2 linked regions of the Cupriavidus taiwanensis LMG 19424 genome follow. The protein of the gene in region 1 interacts with the protein of each later gene in a pairwise test. Links are inferred from orthologs where the notes say so. Each region holds a gene or a part of one and is shown on either strand. Other genes may lie near its edges.

Evidence for each region.
Region 2: the proteins of pheT (region 1) and secD interact in binary tests that used the Escherichia coli proteins (3 or more experiments, as listed by UniProt). The link is inferred for Cupriavidus taiwanensis LMG 19424 from one-to-one orthologs.

The regions. Positions count from the first base shown.
Region 1 is NC_010528.1:1,299,665-1,307,069, reverse strand. Bases 3,330-6,387 are described here. They hold pheT (phenylalanine--tRNA ligase subunit beta), read right to left. Parts: upstream 6,054-6,387; coding sequence 3,606-6,053; downstream 3,330-3,605. Other genes in these bases: pheS (phenylalanine--tRNA ligase subunit alpha), read right to left, coding at 6,114-6,387; RALTA_RS06070 (integration host factor subunit alpha), read right to left, coding at 3,330-3,518. Outside these bases: RALTA_RS06100 (hypothetical protein), read right to left, coding at 1-153; RALTA_RS06095 (hypothetical protein), read right to left, coding at 726-1,112; RALTA_RS06090 (hypothetical protein), read left to right, coding at 1,298-1,558; RALTA_RS06085 (DUF2188 domain-containing protein), read left to right, coding at 1,856-2,080; RALTA_RS30245 (hypothetical protein), read right to left, coding at 2,096-2,236; RALTA_RS06075 (MerR family transcriptional regulator), read right to left, coding at 2,565-2,990; more of RALTA_RS06070, read right to left, coding at 3,108-3,329; more of pheS, read right to left, coding at 6,388-7,145; rplT (50S ribosomal protein L20), read right to left, coding at 7,383-7,405.
Region 2 is NC_010528.1:2,741,765-2,749,094, forward strand. Bases 1,680-4,662 are described here. They hold secD (protein translocase subunit SecD), read left to right. Parts: upstream 1,680-2,226; coding sequence 2,227-4,098; downstream 4,099-4,662. Other genes in these bases: yajC (preprotein translocase subunit YajC), read left to right, coding at 1,691-2,017; secF (protein translocase subunit SecF), read left to right, coding at 4,140-4,662. Also shown: tRNA preQ1(34) S-adenosylmethionine ribosyltransferase-isomerase QueA, read left to right, coding at 1-281; tRNA guanosine(34) transglycosylase Tgt, read left to right, coding at 298-1,428; more of secF, read left to right, coding at 4,663-5,111; RALTA_RS12610 (response regulator), read right to left, coding at 5,182-6,189; RALTA_RS12615 (hybrid sensor histidine kinase/response regulator), read right to left, coding at 6,186-7,325. UniProt on the Escherichia coli protein: Part of the Sec protein translocase complex. Interacts with the SecYEG preprotein conducting channel. SecDF uses the proton motive force (PMF) to complete protein translocation after the ATP-dependent function of SecA.

The sequences.
Region 1 (7,405 bases):
CGCGATGTCCGACAGCAGCGCGGCAAACCCGGACAGGTCCTGCGCCGCCAGCGCCGAGTTCAACACCCTGGCGATAACTTCGGGCGAAGCGTTCGCCCAGCCCATGCGTTCGGCATTGGAAGCGGGGTCGTGGGAAGGGTCGGCAAAGTCCATGTTGTGTTTAACGGTCCTGCCTAAACTAGCTTAAGCCGCCAACGATGTGAATTTGACCCCACACAGGTGGGGTGACATGCCTTGCCGCAGGGGGGCTACCGCTGTGCTGGCTTGGCGCCGTGCTTCGCGCGGCCCGGCGCTGGTGCCCTTGCCTGTGCCCTGGCGGCCCGCTTGAGCGCCGGCTTTTCGGCGGACGTTCCGGCTGCCTTTCCCGCCGTGTTTCCCGCCGTGTTTCCCGCTGCCTTGGCGGGGACCTGGCGATACGTCGTGCTGCCATCCGCTGCCTTGCGAGCCTTCACGTGATTGCGGGCTCCACACTGCGGGCAGCGGAACACGGGGCCCTGCCCTTCATCGCGGATCTGCACCTCATCCTGCTTCCAGCGCGCGCCGCAAGCCTGGTTCCCACAAACAAACATGAATTCTCCTGGAGAGTGCCGGTGCGTGTCCTGGCACGAGCGCCGGCGCGCCACCGAAACGGTCCGCGCGTACGCAGGCGCGATTATCAGGCCTGTTGGCGGGCAGCGGGTCGATTTGCCGCAGATTCCGCGGCCTCGCCGTTGTCGCCCTTTCCGTCAGCCATTGCGCTGCACCCATTGCTTCGCCCAGGCAATCGCGGCGGCGCGTGCCTCGTCCGGCGTGGCATGCGTGGTCGGCGGCGCCCCGCCTTCGAGCACCACGGCGCCCGATTCCCAGATATCGCACAGGGCCTTGAACCGCCCCATCCCCAAGGCATGGCAAAACACATGGATGACGAAACCGCGGTACTCGACCACGTCGGTGGCGGCATCGGTGAGCACCTGGTCCGCGGTGACGTCGGCCGGCAACAGCGGCGCATCGGGCTGTCGCAATTCGCGCTGCGCGGCAGCGGTGCGGGCAGAGCACGCCAGCGCGCCGCCGGCGACGGCGCCCAGCAGCACGCCCAGGCCGAACCAGCAGGCTTTGCTTCCGCTCCCAGTCATGGCATCTCCTGTAGCGATCCGGCGGTCCCGGCAAGACAGCGTGATGGGCGCTGTCATCGGTTTCAGGTTATACCAGGCAGCCGGTCACGTACCGCCCTGCCGATGGCCAGTTTTGAGAATCTGGAGGATGACCGAACGGCACGCCGCCGCTATACTGTACATCCATACAGTATCAGGACACTGCCATGCCCTTGTACCAGTCCGAATCCATCCTGCTCGAAGCCTATTACTTCGGCGACGACAGCGAATCCGTGCGCTTGCGCTGCGGCAGCGTTTGCGTGAACGCCGGCGCCATCCTGGTTGACGGCATCGAGCCACGCCAGCTGCAATCGCTGCGCTGGACGCCGGATTTCCTGTCGTTCGAGGCGCAAGGCATGCGCCACCGCTATCCGGTAAGCCGTCCGGCGCTGGTCGGCCCCGCGCAAGCGCGGTTCGCCTTGCTTTAAGCTACGCCCTTTGATTTCGGCAATGCGCCCGCATAAAAAAACAGCCCGCCGCGGCGGAGCATGCGGGCGGGCTGGTGAGTACAGCCGGGCCAGTCTACGCGCCCGCACATGAGCGTCATGCCGTAAGCACCCCGGTATCCCGGCGCCTTTTCCGGTTTCCGGCCCGCGCCATCGCATCGTCAGACCACCCCAAGGCGAACTGCGCCTCAAAAGACACTGGCGCTGTCAGACGGCCACCGATACCGGCCGCGGCAAGCAGCGTGGAGACTAGGGCATCTTCCACAACGGAGGTGCGCCATGCCAGCCAGGAACATCCACGTCGTACCGCTCGAAAGCGGCTGGGCCATTGAATCCGAAGACGGTACGGGCGGACGCCAGCTCTACGCGACGCAAGAAGACGCGATCGCCGCGGGCACCGAAAAAGCCCGGCAGCTCCACGCGGAACTGCTCGTCCACGGCCGCGACGGCCGTATCCGAATGCGCAACAGCTTTGGCAATGACCCTCGCGACATCCCGGGCTGAACCGGCCGCCGCGCTTCAGCCTCCGCTGGCGCGCAACCCTTCCACGCGCGCGCGCGTCGCGTAATAAGCCAGCACAAGCGATGCAGTCAATGCCAGCCCGGCAACTGCCAGCGCGATGCATGTGGTGCCTGCGATTCCGTTGCCCTTGTCCGACATTGCCCTCTCCGTCGCGATGAAGTCCACTGTGCCACCACTATAGGTGCAATGGACGCAATCGAAAAACGGCCACGACCGCATGGCTTCGCACACGCGGTGACCGCGCCTTGTTCCAGGCGCGACGTCGCGCATACCGCGATCCGGGCACGGCAATAAAAAAAACCCGCTTGGCGATTTGCCAAGCGGGTTTCTTGTCTGGTCGGGGCGAGAGGATTTGAACCTCCGACCACCTGCACCCCATGCAGGTACGCTACCAGGCTGCGCTACGCCCCGAAGCAAAAGATTATAACAGAAGCATTTCTCGTATGACTAGCTCCTGACGTGGAAATTATCCGTGCTTCGCGATCTCGCGCAACTGCGCCAGCAGGTGCTGCACGTCGACCAGCGCATTGCGCAGACCCGCGATGTCGACCGACAGCGCCGGCGCTTTCTCCGCGGCGGTTTCCATCGATTGCTGAGCTGTCGTGGCGGCGCCGTGATGACGGCCCTCGTCGAGCCGGTTGCGCGCGCCGTTGATGGTGAAGCCCTGCTCGTACAGCAGCTCGCGGATGCGGCGGATCAGCAGGACTTCATGGTGCTGGTAGTAGCGGCGGTTGCCGCGCCGCTTGACCGGCTTGAGCTGCGTAAACTCCTGTTCCCAGTAGCGCAGCACGTGCGGCTTGACGGCGCAAAGCTCGCTCACCTCACCGATGGTGAAGTAGCGCTTGGCCGGGATCGGCGGCAACGCGATGCGGTCGCTGGGTTTGTCCGACATGCAGAGGTGTAGACGAGCGTCAGGCCATGCCGGCCAGGAGGTTGGCGCGCGTCACGCGCGCGCCGAGAAGAATACCGATGCCGGCCTCGGGAAGCAATCCGCCGTTCGGGTGACGCGTCAGCCGGCGATGCCGGCGCGTTCTTCGACCAGGCCCTTCAGCTTCTGGCTGGCGTGGAACGTGACTACGCGGCGCGCGGTGATCGGGATGACTTCGCCGGTCTTGGGATTGCGGCCGGGCCGCTGGGGCTTGTCGCGCAACTGGAAGTTGCCGAAGCCGGAAAGCTTGACGCTGTCGCCCTGCTCCAGCGCTTCGCGGATGACGTCGAAGAAGGCCTCGACCATGTCCTTCGATTCACGCTTGTTCAGGCCCACCTGGTCGAACAGCATCTCGGCAAGCTCGGCCTTGGTCAGCGTGGGAACTTCGGTCGCGCGGGCTTCCGGCATTGCATCGTCAAGGGAGGATGCCTGCCGGTCGCTCATCTCACCCAGTGCTGCAGCGGTCATGGAATTCGCGTCTCGATCATTCATGTCGATCGCTCGAGTATCTGTCTGGCGATCCGCCCGGGGCGAGCCCGGGCGCCCTTTTTATCGTGCTCCGTCGGTCCTGGCGACGGATCAACCGCGCAGCCGCGCCTGGAAGGCTTCGGTCAGCGCGTCGACCATGCAGCGCACCGCGCTGTCGACGGTTTCGTCCTGGAGGGTCGACCCAGTATCTTGCAAGGTCACCCGGAACGCAAGGCTTTTCTCGTCCGCGCCAATGGCCGTGGAAGCGCCCTTGGGACGGAACTCGTCGAACAGCACCAGGCCCTGGCAGAAGCGGCCGTAACCCTGTTTTTCCAGGGCCGCGCGCATGGCGTCGAGCAGGTCCTGCACGCGTACCGATTGCTTCACGACCACGGCCAGGTCGCGCACGGCGGCGGGGAACTTGGAGATCTCGGTGTACGCCGGCAGGCCGGTGGCGCGCAGCGCGTCGAGCCGCAGTTCGAACAGCACCGGTGCATGCGCCAGCTCATACTCCTGCAGCCAGCGCGGATGCAGTTCGCCAACCACGCCCACGGGCTTGCCGTCGAGCAGCACGCGCGCGGCGCGGCCCGGGTGCAGCGCCGGATGCGATACCGGCTCGAAGCGCGGCACGCGCGGATGGAACAGCGCCTCGACATCGCCCTTCACGTCGAAGAAGTCGACGTTGCGCGTAGCGATGCCCCACTGCTCCTCGAACGCCGGGCCGTAGGCGATGCCCGCGGCCATCATCGGCTGGTCATACCCGGCCACGGTCAGGCCGCCGTCCTTGACGCCGGCGTCGCGATGGAACACCCGGCCCACCTCGAACAGGCGCACGCGCGCGGCCTTGCGGTTCAGGTTGTAGCGCACCTTGTCGACCAGCCCGCCGATCAGCGTCGAGCGCATCACCGCCAGCTGGCTGGCGATCGGGTTCAGCAGGCGGATCGGCTGGTCGTTGGCGGCGAAGTCGCGCTCCCACTTCTCTTCGACGAAGGCGAAGTTGATCACTTCCTGATAGTCGCGCGCGGCCACGGCATGGCGCACCACGTGAGTGGAACGGCTGCCTTCGTTGGTCGGGCGCATTTCGCTCTCGGCGACCGGCGGGCGCGCCGGAATGCGCTCGAAGCCGTAGATGCGCGCGACTTCCTCGATCAGGTCTTCCTCGATCTCGATATCGAAGCGGTAGCTCGGCGGCGTGACTTCGAACAACTCACCTTCGGCACCCTGCGTACGCGTGAACGGCAGCTGCAGCCGCTGGAACACGTCGGCGATGGCCGCCGGCGACAGCTCGATGCCAAGCACGCGCTCGGCGCGCGCCACGCGCAGGCTGACCGGCTTGCGCACCGGCAGGTTGACCACATGGTCGTCCACCGGGCCGGCCTGGCCTCCGCAGATGGCAAGGATCAGCGCGGTGATGCGCTCGATATGCTCGACCGTGGTGGCGTAGTCCACGCCGCGCTCGAAGCGGTGTCCGGCGTCGGTAGAGAAGTTGTAGCGGCGGCTGCGGCCCTGGATCGCGGCCGGCCACCAGAAGGCGGCTTCGAGGTAGATGTCGGTAGTGTCCAGCGTGACGGCGGTGCTGTCGCCGCCCATGATGCCGGCCAGGCTCTCGATCTCTTTTTCGTCGGCGATCACGCCGACCTGCTCGTCGACCTCGATGGTGTTGCCGTTCAGCAGCTTGATCTGCTCGCCCTTGCGGCCCCAGCGCACGTCCAGGCCGCCGTGGATCTTGTGCAGGTCGAACACGTGCGACGGACGACCCAGCTCCAGCATCACGTAGTTCGAGATATCGACCAGCGCGGACACGCTGCGCTGGCCCGAGCGCTCGAGCCGCTGCACCATCCACAGCGGCGTGGCGGCACGCGCGTTGACGCCGCGGATGATGCGCCCGGAGAAGCGGCCACAGAGATCGGGCGCCGACACCTTGACCGGCAGTTTGTCCTGGATCGTCACCGGCACCGGCTGCATGTCGGGCAGGTTCAGTGCGGCACCGGTCAGCGCGGACACTTCGCGCGCGACGCCGTGGATCGACAGGCAGTCGGCCTTGTTCGGCGTCAGCTTGATGACGAAGACCTGGTCGTCCAGGTCCAGATACTGGCGGATGTTCTGGCCGACCGGCGCGTCGTCCGGCAGCACCATCAGGCCGCCGTGGTCTTCCGACAGCTTCAGTTCGCGCGCCGAGCACAGCATGCCGTAGCTGTCCACGCCACGCAGCTTGCCGACCTTGATCTCGAACGGCTTGCCGCCATCCTCTGCCGGCGGCAGCACCGCGCCGACCAGCGCGCACGGCACCTTGATGCCGGGCCTGACGTTGGGCGCGCCGCAGACGATCTGCAGGGTCTCGCCGGTGCCGGCATCGACCTGGCATACGTTGAGGCGGTCGGCATTGGGATGGCGCTCGGTCGACAGCACGTGCGCAACCACCACCTTGTCGAACGGCGGCGCGACCGGGCCCACCTCTTCCACTTCGAGGCCGGCCATGGTCAGGCTGTGCGACAGCGCGTCGGTGGAAATCTTTTCAGGGTTGGCGAAGGTGCGAAGCCAGGATTCCGAGAATTGCATGGCGCTTCTGATCCGGTAAGTATTCGGTGTAGTCGGTGACGAGTTTTGACGGTGCGCCGGTCAGGCGAACTGGCGCAGGAAGCGCACATCGCCCTCGAAGAACAGGCGCAGGTCGTTGATGCCATAGCGCAGCATGGTCAGGCGCTCGAGGCCGGAGCCGAACGCGAAACCGATATAGCGCTCGGGATCGAGGCCCATGTTGCGCAGCACGTTCGGGTGCACCTGGCCCGAACCGGAGATTTCCAGCCACTTGCCATTGCCGAAGGCCATGTCGATTTCCGCCGAGGGCTCGGTGAACGGGAAGTACGACGGGCGGAAGCGCACCTGGATGTCGTCGCGCTCGAAGAACTTGCGCAGGAAATCGGTGTACACGCCCTTCAGGTCGGCAAAGCTGACGTCCTCGCCGATCCACAGGCCTTCAACCTGGTTGAACATCGGCGAGTGGGTGGCGTCGCTGTCGACGCGATAAGTGCGGCCCGGGCAGATCACCTTGATCGGCGGCATCGCCTTGCCGGCGTACTTCTCCACATGCATCCTGGCGTAGCGCACCTGCATCGGGCTGGTGTGCGTGCGCAGGAGCAGCAGCTTGTCTTCGCTGTCGCGGCCGTCCACGTAGAAGGTGTCCTGCATCGAACGCGCCGGGTGGTTGTCCGGGTTGTTCAGCGCGGTGAAGTTCATCCAGTCGGTTTCGATCTCGGGACCGTCGGCCACGTCGAAGCCGATCGAGCCGAAGATCTGCTCGACGCGCTCCCACGTGCGCATCACCGGATGCAGGCTGCCGCGCGCCACTGCGCGGCCCGGCAGCGTGACGTCGATGGCTTCGGCGGCCAGGCGCGCGTTCATCAGCGCGTCGGCCAGCGCCTGGCGTCGCGCCTGCAGCGCGGCTTCGACCTGCTGCTTGACCTGGTTGATGCGCGCGCCCTCGCTCTTGCGGGTTTCCGGGTCGAGCTTGCCGAGCCCCTTGAGCAGTTCGGTCAGCGCGCCGGTCTTGCCCAGGAAGCGGGCTTTTTCGTTTTCCAGCGTGGCGTTGTCGTTGGCGGCGGCGAAGGCGGCCTGGGCGTCGGCGACGATTTGGTCCAGATCCTGAGACATGGCGGCGGTCGTGGAGTGTTCTGGCGTCGGCCGGAAGCATCCTGGCCGACGTGGGTTGGCACTACGTGCGGTATGCGTTTCCGGATGCCGTCTCAGCGGCTGGCGCAAAACGGTATCCGGAACCGCAAATAAAAACGGGGCTCGGTGAGGAGCCCCGTTTCAGCGGACCTTGCGGTCAGCGGTCGACCTTGCGGTCGGTGCTTGCCCGGCGGCGCTTACGCGCTACCGGAGCCGGCATCAGGCAACGGTGGCTTTCACCT
Region 2 (7,330 bases), 1.4 Mb from region 1 along the record:
TGCGCGCGCTGGAATCGGCCGCGCAGCCCGACGGCACGCTCGCCGCCGGCAGCGGCGACACCGATATCTTCATCACGCCCGGCTACCGCTTCCGCCTGGTCGACGCCCTGATCACCAACTTCCACCTGCCCAAGTCGACGCTGCTGATGCTGGTGTCGGCACTGGCCGGGGTGCAAGCCATCCGCGCCGCCTACCGCCATGCGGTCGAGCAGCGCTACCGTTTCTTCAGCTACGGAGACGCCATGCTGCTGACCCGGCAGCCGGACGCCGCCGCGGCCTGATTTCAGCTTATTCGCCATGCTCAACTTCGAACTCATTACCACCGACGGCAACGCCCGCCGCGGCCGCGTCACGCTGAACCACGGCGTGGTCGAAACGCCCATCTTCATGCCGGTGGGCACCTATGGCTCGGTCAAGGCGATGTCGCCGCTGGAACTGAACGAGATCGGCGCGCAGATCATCCTGGGCAATACCTTCCACCTGTGGTTGCGCCCGGGGCTGGACGTGGTCAACGCCCACGAAGGCCTGCACCGCTTTATCGGCTGGGACAAGCCGATCCTGACCGACTCCGGCGGCTTCCAGGTGTTTTCGCTGGGCGATCTGCGCAAGATCACCGAAGATGGGGTCACCTTTGCCTCGCCCGTCAACGGCGACAAGCTCTTCCTGTCGCCCGAGATCTCGATGCAGATCCAGCGCACGCTGAACTCGGACATCGTCATGCAGTTCGACGAATGCACCCCGTACGAAATCGACGGCCGCCCGGCCACGCACGAGGAGGCCGCCAAGTCGATGCGCATGAGCCTGCGCTGGGCCAGGCGCTCGCGCGATGAATTCGAGCGGCTGGCCAACCCGAACGCGCTGTTCGGCATCGTCCAGGGCGGCATGTACGAAGACCTGCGCGACGAGTCGCTGGCGGGGCTGTCCGAGCTGGACTTCCACGGCTTTGCCATCGGCGGGCTGTCCGTCGGCGAACCCAAGGAAGACATGATGCGCGTGCTGGAACACGTGGCGCCGCGCCTGCCGGCCAACAAGCCGCACTACCTGATGGGCGTGGGCACGCCCGAAGACCTGGTTGCCGGCGTCGCCGCGGGGGTCGACATGTTCGACTGCGTGATGCCGACCCGCAACGCGCGCAACGGCTGGCTCTTCACGCGCTACGGCGATGTCAAGATCAAGAACGCCGCGCACCGCAACGACCCGCGCCCGCTCGACGAGAGCTGCGCCTGCTACACCTGCCGCAATTTCTCGCGCGCCTACCTGCACCACCTGCACCGCGTGGGCGAGATCCTGGGCGCGCGCCTGAACACCATCCACAACCTGCACTACTACCTGCAGCTGATGCGCGAGGTGCGCGAGGCCATCGAGCAGCACCGCTTTGCCGACTTCCGCCGCCAGTTCGCCGCCGACCGCGCGCGCGGCACGCAGTGACCGGCGCGGCCGGTCCGAGAACTTTCGCGGCCGTGCCGGTCGAATAGCGGGGTCATTTCCACCGTCATTGCCGCGCAGGCGGGAATCCAGCGTCTTTCGAAGTCACTGGGTTCCCGCCTGAGCGCGAACGACATGCGAGCTGAGAGTCGCCCCGGCATCACCCCGAACAAACCCGTATTCCGCCCTAGAATGCCAAGGGCGGGCTGGGTGCGAATGGTAGAATGTTCGATTAATTGATTGACTTTTGTGACGGAGAATCAACGTGCTGATTTCTAACGCATTTGCCCAGACCGCCGGTGCCGGCGGCGCGGCTGGCGGCCTGATGAGCTTCCTGCCCATCATCCTGATGTTTGGTGTGCTGTGGTTCATCATGATCCGCCCGCAGATGAAGCGCCAGAAGGAAGCCAAGGCAATGCTCGAAGCGCTGGCCAAGAACGACGAAGTCGTCACCGCCGGCGGCATCCTGGGCCGCGTGACCAAGGTCACCGACCAGTACGTCAGCCTGGAAATCGCCGAAGGCACCGAGATCACGGTGCAGAAGAATGCCGTGACCACGGTGCTGCCCAAGGGCTCGCTGAAGGCGCTCTGATCCCCGGATCGCGCGCGCGACTCCCGCCTTTGTCTTTTCCGGCATGCCTGTTCGCGCATGCCCCGGCAGCCGCCTGATCCAGCCCGACGAAGCCCTTTGCGCTTCGATCCGAGGCTGCCAGGCGGCTGTTTGCCAAACCGGTTCGGCCCCGCCGACGTGGCGCGCCACGCCTGTGCCGGCCCCGCCAACCGCTGAATGACTGGCCCGAGATGAATCGTTATCCGCTTTGGAAATACCTCGTGATCCTGGTGGCCCTGGCCATCGGCATCATCTACACCTTGCCGAACTTCTTCGGCGAGGCGCCTGCCGTGCAGGTGTCCTCGGGCAAGGCCACGGTCAAGGTCGACCTGTCGATGCAGAAGCAGGTCGAAGAGATCCTGGCGCAGAACCAGCTGCAGCCCGACGGCGTCTTCTTCGATATTTCCGGCCAGTCGGGCTCGGTCAAGGCGCGCTTCCGCACCACCGACGAGCAGCTCAAGGCCAAGGACGTGCTGTCGCGCGCGCTGAACCCGGACGCATCCGACCCCGCCTACGTGGTCGCGCTGAACCTGTTGTCGGGCTCGCCGCGCTGGCTGACCTCGCTGCACGCGCTGCCGATGTACCTGGGCCTGGACCTGCGCGGCGGCGTGCACTTCCTGCTGCAGGTCGACATGAAGGGCGCGGTCGACAAGAAGCTCGACAGCCTGGCCGGCGACGCGCGCACGCTGCTGCGTGACAAGAACATCCGCCACGGCGGCATCGACCGCGACGGCGAACGCCTGACGGTGCGCTTCAACAATGCCGACGATGCCAGCCGCGCCCGCACGCTGCTGGCCGACAACGTGCGCGAAGTGGCCTTCGCCATGGACGGCAACAACATCGTCGGCACCTTCACCGAGGCCGCCCGCCGGGCCGTCCAGGACGCCGCGGTCAAACAGAACATCACCACCCTGCACAACCGCGTCAACGAGCTCGGCGTGGCCGAGCCGGTGATCCAGCAGCAAGGCGCCGACCGTATCGTGGTGCAGCTGCCGGGCGTGCAGGACACCGCCAAGGCCAAGGACATCATCGGCCGCACCGCCACGCTGGAAGCGCGCCTGGTCGACAACGACGCGCCGCGCAGCCCGCGTCCGGGCGACCCGATCCCGTTCGGCAGCGAGCTGTTCACGCAAGGCAACGGCGCCCCGGTGGTGCTGAAGAAGCAGGTCATCTTCACCGGCGACCGCATCGAAAGCGCCTCCGCCGGCTTCGACCAGAACCAGCAGCCTTCGGTCAATATCAAGCTCGACGCCCAGGGCGGCCGCGTGCTGCGCGACGTCTCGCGCGAGAACCTGAAGAAGCCGATGGCGATCGTGCTGTTCGAAAAGGGCAAGGGCGAAGTGCTGACGGTGGCGACGATCCAGTCCGAACTGGGCTCGAGCTTCCAGATCACCGGCTCCTACTCCACCGAGGCCGCCAACGACCTGGCCCTGCTGCTGCGCGCCGGCTCGCTGGCCGCGCCGATGGAGATCATCGAGGAACGCACCATCGGCCCGTCGCTGGGTGCCGACAACATCGAGAAGGGCTTCGATTCGGTCGCCTATGGCTTTGCCGCCATCGGCGTGTTCATGATCCTGTACTACATGCTGTTCGGCGTGTTCTCGGTGATCGCGCTGGGCGTGAACCTGCTGCTGCTGATCGCGGTGCTGTCGATGCTGCAGGCCACGCTGACGCTGCCGGGCATCGCCGCCATCGCGCTGGTGCTGGGCATGGCCATCGACGCCAACGTGCTGATCAACGAGCGCATCCGCGAAGAACTGCGCGCCGGCGCGTCGCCGCAGATGGCGATCGCGGTCGGTTTCGACCGCGCCTGGGCCACCATCCTGGACTCCAACGTGACCACGCTGATCGCCGGCCTGGCGCTGCTGGCGTTCGGCTCGGGCCCGGTGCGCGGCTTTGCCGTGGTGCACTGCCTGGGCATCCTGACCTCGATGTTCTCGGCGGTGTTCTTCAACCGCGGGCTGGTCAACCTCTGGTACGGCCGCAAGAAGAAGCTGCAGAGCGTGGCCATCGGCCAGATCTGGAAGCCCGGCAATACCACCGACACGCCGGTCGCCAAGTAAGCGACCCGCGGCACAACACGTAGTACAGAACAGGATTCAACATGGAATTCTTCCGCATCCGGCGCGACATTCCGTTCATGAAGCACGCGTTGATCTTCAACGTGATCTCCTTCCTGACGTTTGCCGCGGCCGTGTTCTTCCTCTGGCAGAAAGGCCTGCACCTGTCGATCGAATTCACCGGCGGCACGGTGATGGAGGTCAGCTACCAGCAGGCGGCCGACCTGGAAAAGATCCGCGGCCAGGTTAGCAAGCTGGGCTACACCGATGTGCAGGTGCAGAACTTCGGCACCTCGCGCGACGTGATGATCCGCCTGCCGCTGCAAAAGGGCCCGGACGGCAAGCCCGCCACCTCGGCCCAGCAGAGCGAGCAGGTGATGGGCGCGCTCACCGCGGCGTCGCCCGACGTCAAGCTGCAGCGTGTCGAGTTCGTCGGCCCGCAGGTCGGCAAGGAGCTGGCCACCGACGGCCTGCTGGCGCTGCTGTGCGTGATCATCGGGATCGTGATCTACCTGTCGTTCCGCTTCGAGTGGAAGTTCGCGGTGGCGGGCATCATCGCCAACCTGCACGACATCGTCATCATCCTGGGCTTCTTCGCCTTCTTCCAGTGGGAGTTCTCGCTCTCGGTGCTGGCGGCGATCCTGGCGGTGCTGGGCTACTCCGTGAACGAATCGGTGGTGATCTTCGACCGGATCCGCGAGGCTTTCCGCAAGTACCGCAAGATGACCACCCACGAGGTCATCGACCACGCCATCACCAGCACGATGTCGCGCACCATCATCACCCACGGCTCGACCGAAATGATGGTGCTGTCGATGTTCTTCTTCGGCGGCCCGACGCTGCATTACTTCGCGCTGGCGCTGACGGTGGGTATCCTGTTCGGTATCTATTCGTCGGTGTTCGTGGCCGCGGCGCTGGCGATGTGGCTGGGCGTGAAGCGCGAGGACCTGGTCAAGGGCGAGAAGAAGGCCGACTCGACCGACCGCAACGACCCCAACTACGGCGCGCAGGCCTGAACCCTGCCCGACTGCAAAAACAGAACGGCGCCCCGCGGGGCGCCGTTTTTCATGGCCAGCCCGAAAAAACTCAGGCCGGCATCGAGAAGCGCTCGATCCACGCGGCCAGGCGGTCGGCGGCGAAGCTCTCGCTGCGCGGGGCGGCGCGGCAGACGATGGTGTCGCCGTCGCGAACGAACTTCAGCGCGCCGCCCGCTTCTTCCAGCCACAGCAGGCTGGCCAGCCAGGCTGCATGCTCGGCCGACACCGTCGTGCCTACGGGCTGGGCCAGGAACTCGGCCAGCGCGGCCGGCTGGGTCCAGACCACCGTATCGCCGTCGCGGCGCACCACCTCGCTGCCGAGCGCGTCGGCAACCACGGCGGCGACATCGGCAGCGCCCCGGCCCGCATTGGCGCTGCGCAGCCCGGCCAAGCGTGTGCCCACGGCATGGCCGAAGCTACCGCTGCGCTCAGCTTCGGCGCGAACCAGGTCGGCATAGTCCATGCGCTGCCAGTCCGGCTCGGCGTTGCGGGCCCCCGCCACGTCGACCGCCGCCAGGTAAGTCTCCACCGGCTGGAAATGGCCCGGGCCGATCAGGCTCGCGCACAGCGCGTGCAGCATGCCGATGCGGGTTGCCACGGTCTGGGTCTGCAGCACCGCCAGCTTCTCGCGCACCAGCTGGTCCCGCTCCTTGCGCAGGCCGGACATTTCCAGCGCCTGCTTGAGTTCCATGCGCAGCGCGGTGATATCCCACGGCTTCTTGATATAGCGGTGGATCTGCCCTTGGTTCACCGCCTCGACGGTCTGGTCGAGTTCAGAGTACGCGGTGGTCAGGATGCGCACGATATGCGGGTAGCGCTCGCGTGCATAGCGCAGCAGTTCGTTGCCGTACTCGCCCGGCATGCGCTGGTCCGAGACCAGCACGGCCAGGCTGTCGGCGTGAGCGTCCAGCAGCGTCTTGCCCTCCTCCACCGAGCCGCCAGTCACCACCGGCGCCAGCGCGCCGATGGCCCGCTGGAAATATTTGACGGCGGTCGCCTCGTCATCGACGAACAGAATCGCCGGGGGTGGTGCCTGGGTGGCAATCGGTTCGCTCATCGGTCACTCCTAATCATTCGATTCCTGAAATTTGGAAAGTCCAGCGTCACTGTGGTCCCGGCACCGGGGGCGGAGGCGATCCGGATGCCGCCGCCGAAAGACTGCATGACGCGGTTGCAGAAAATCATGCCGAGGCCACTGCCGCCAGCGCTGGCGTGGGTAGTGACCGGATCGACCAGCAGCCGCCCCATCACCTCTGGCGGGATGCCGGGGCCGTTGTCGCAGATGCGGATTTCCTGGTTGGGCTGGGTTGTCACCACGAAGCGCAGGGACGGCTGGTCCACGCCCGCGAGCGCGCGCAGCGCGTTGCTCATCACCGACGACAGGACCAGCGCGACGCAGTTGGGCAGCGTCTGCACGGGGAAATCGCCCTGCATGTCGACGTCGACCCACTGGCGCTGCCCGCCGGTGAACGGATACGTATCCAGCAGCGACGCCACCAGCGCGCCCGCACTGACCTCGGTGCCGGCGTCGGCCGCCGGCGTCTTGCTGGCTCCCGCGCTGTTGCGCACCGACTCCAGGAACGACGACAGCACCGCCAGGCAATACTGCGCGTTGTCGTGCATGGCGCCCGCAGCCTGCCCGATCTCGCCTTGCCGCTGCTCGCTGTAGTCGGCCTGGACGCGGCTTTCGATGCCGCGCGCGAAGTTGGCAATGGCGGCCAGCGGCGTGTTCAGTTCATGCGCCAGGAAGGCCAGGGTTTCGTCGATCGCCATCAGGCGATGCTGGCGCAACGCGCGCTCCAGGTGGCGCTCGCCGGCCAGGTGCAGCACCTGGCGCACGTCGCCGACACTCAGGGGCTTTTCGAGGATGCGGAAGACTTCGCCGCTGTTGACCGTTTGCAACAGCATGTCCTTGTCGGCGTAGGCCGTCACCAGGATGCGCACGATCTGCGGATAGGCCTGGGCGACCTCGCGCAGCAGGTCGCCCCCGTCGCGGCCGGGCATGCGGAAATCTGTGACCAGGATCGCGATCCGCCCGCCCTCGGCGCGCAGCGTCGCCATCGCCTCGTCGGCGCCGGCGGCAAGCAGGACCTCATACTCGCTGCCGACCGCGCGCGCAAAGTACTTGCGCGCCATGTCTTCGTCGTCGACATAGAGGACGACATTGGGCCGGGCTTGCTGGAGTTCGCTCATGCGAC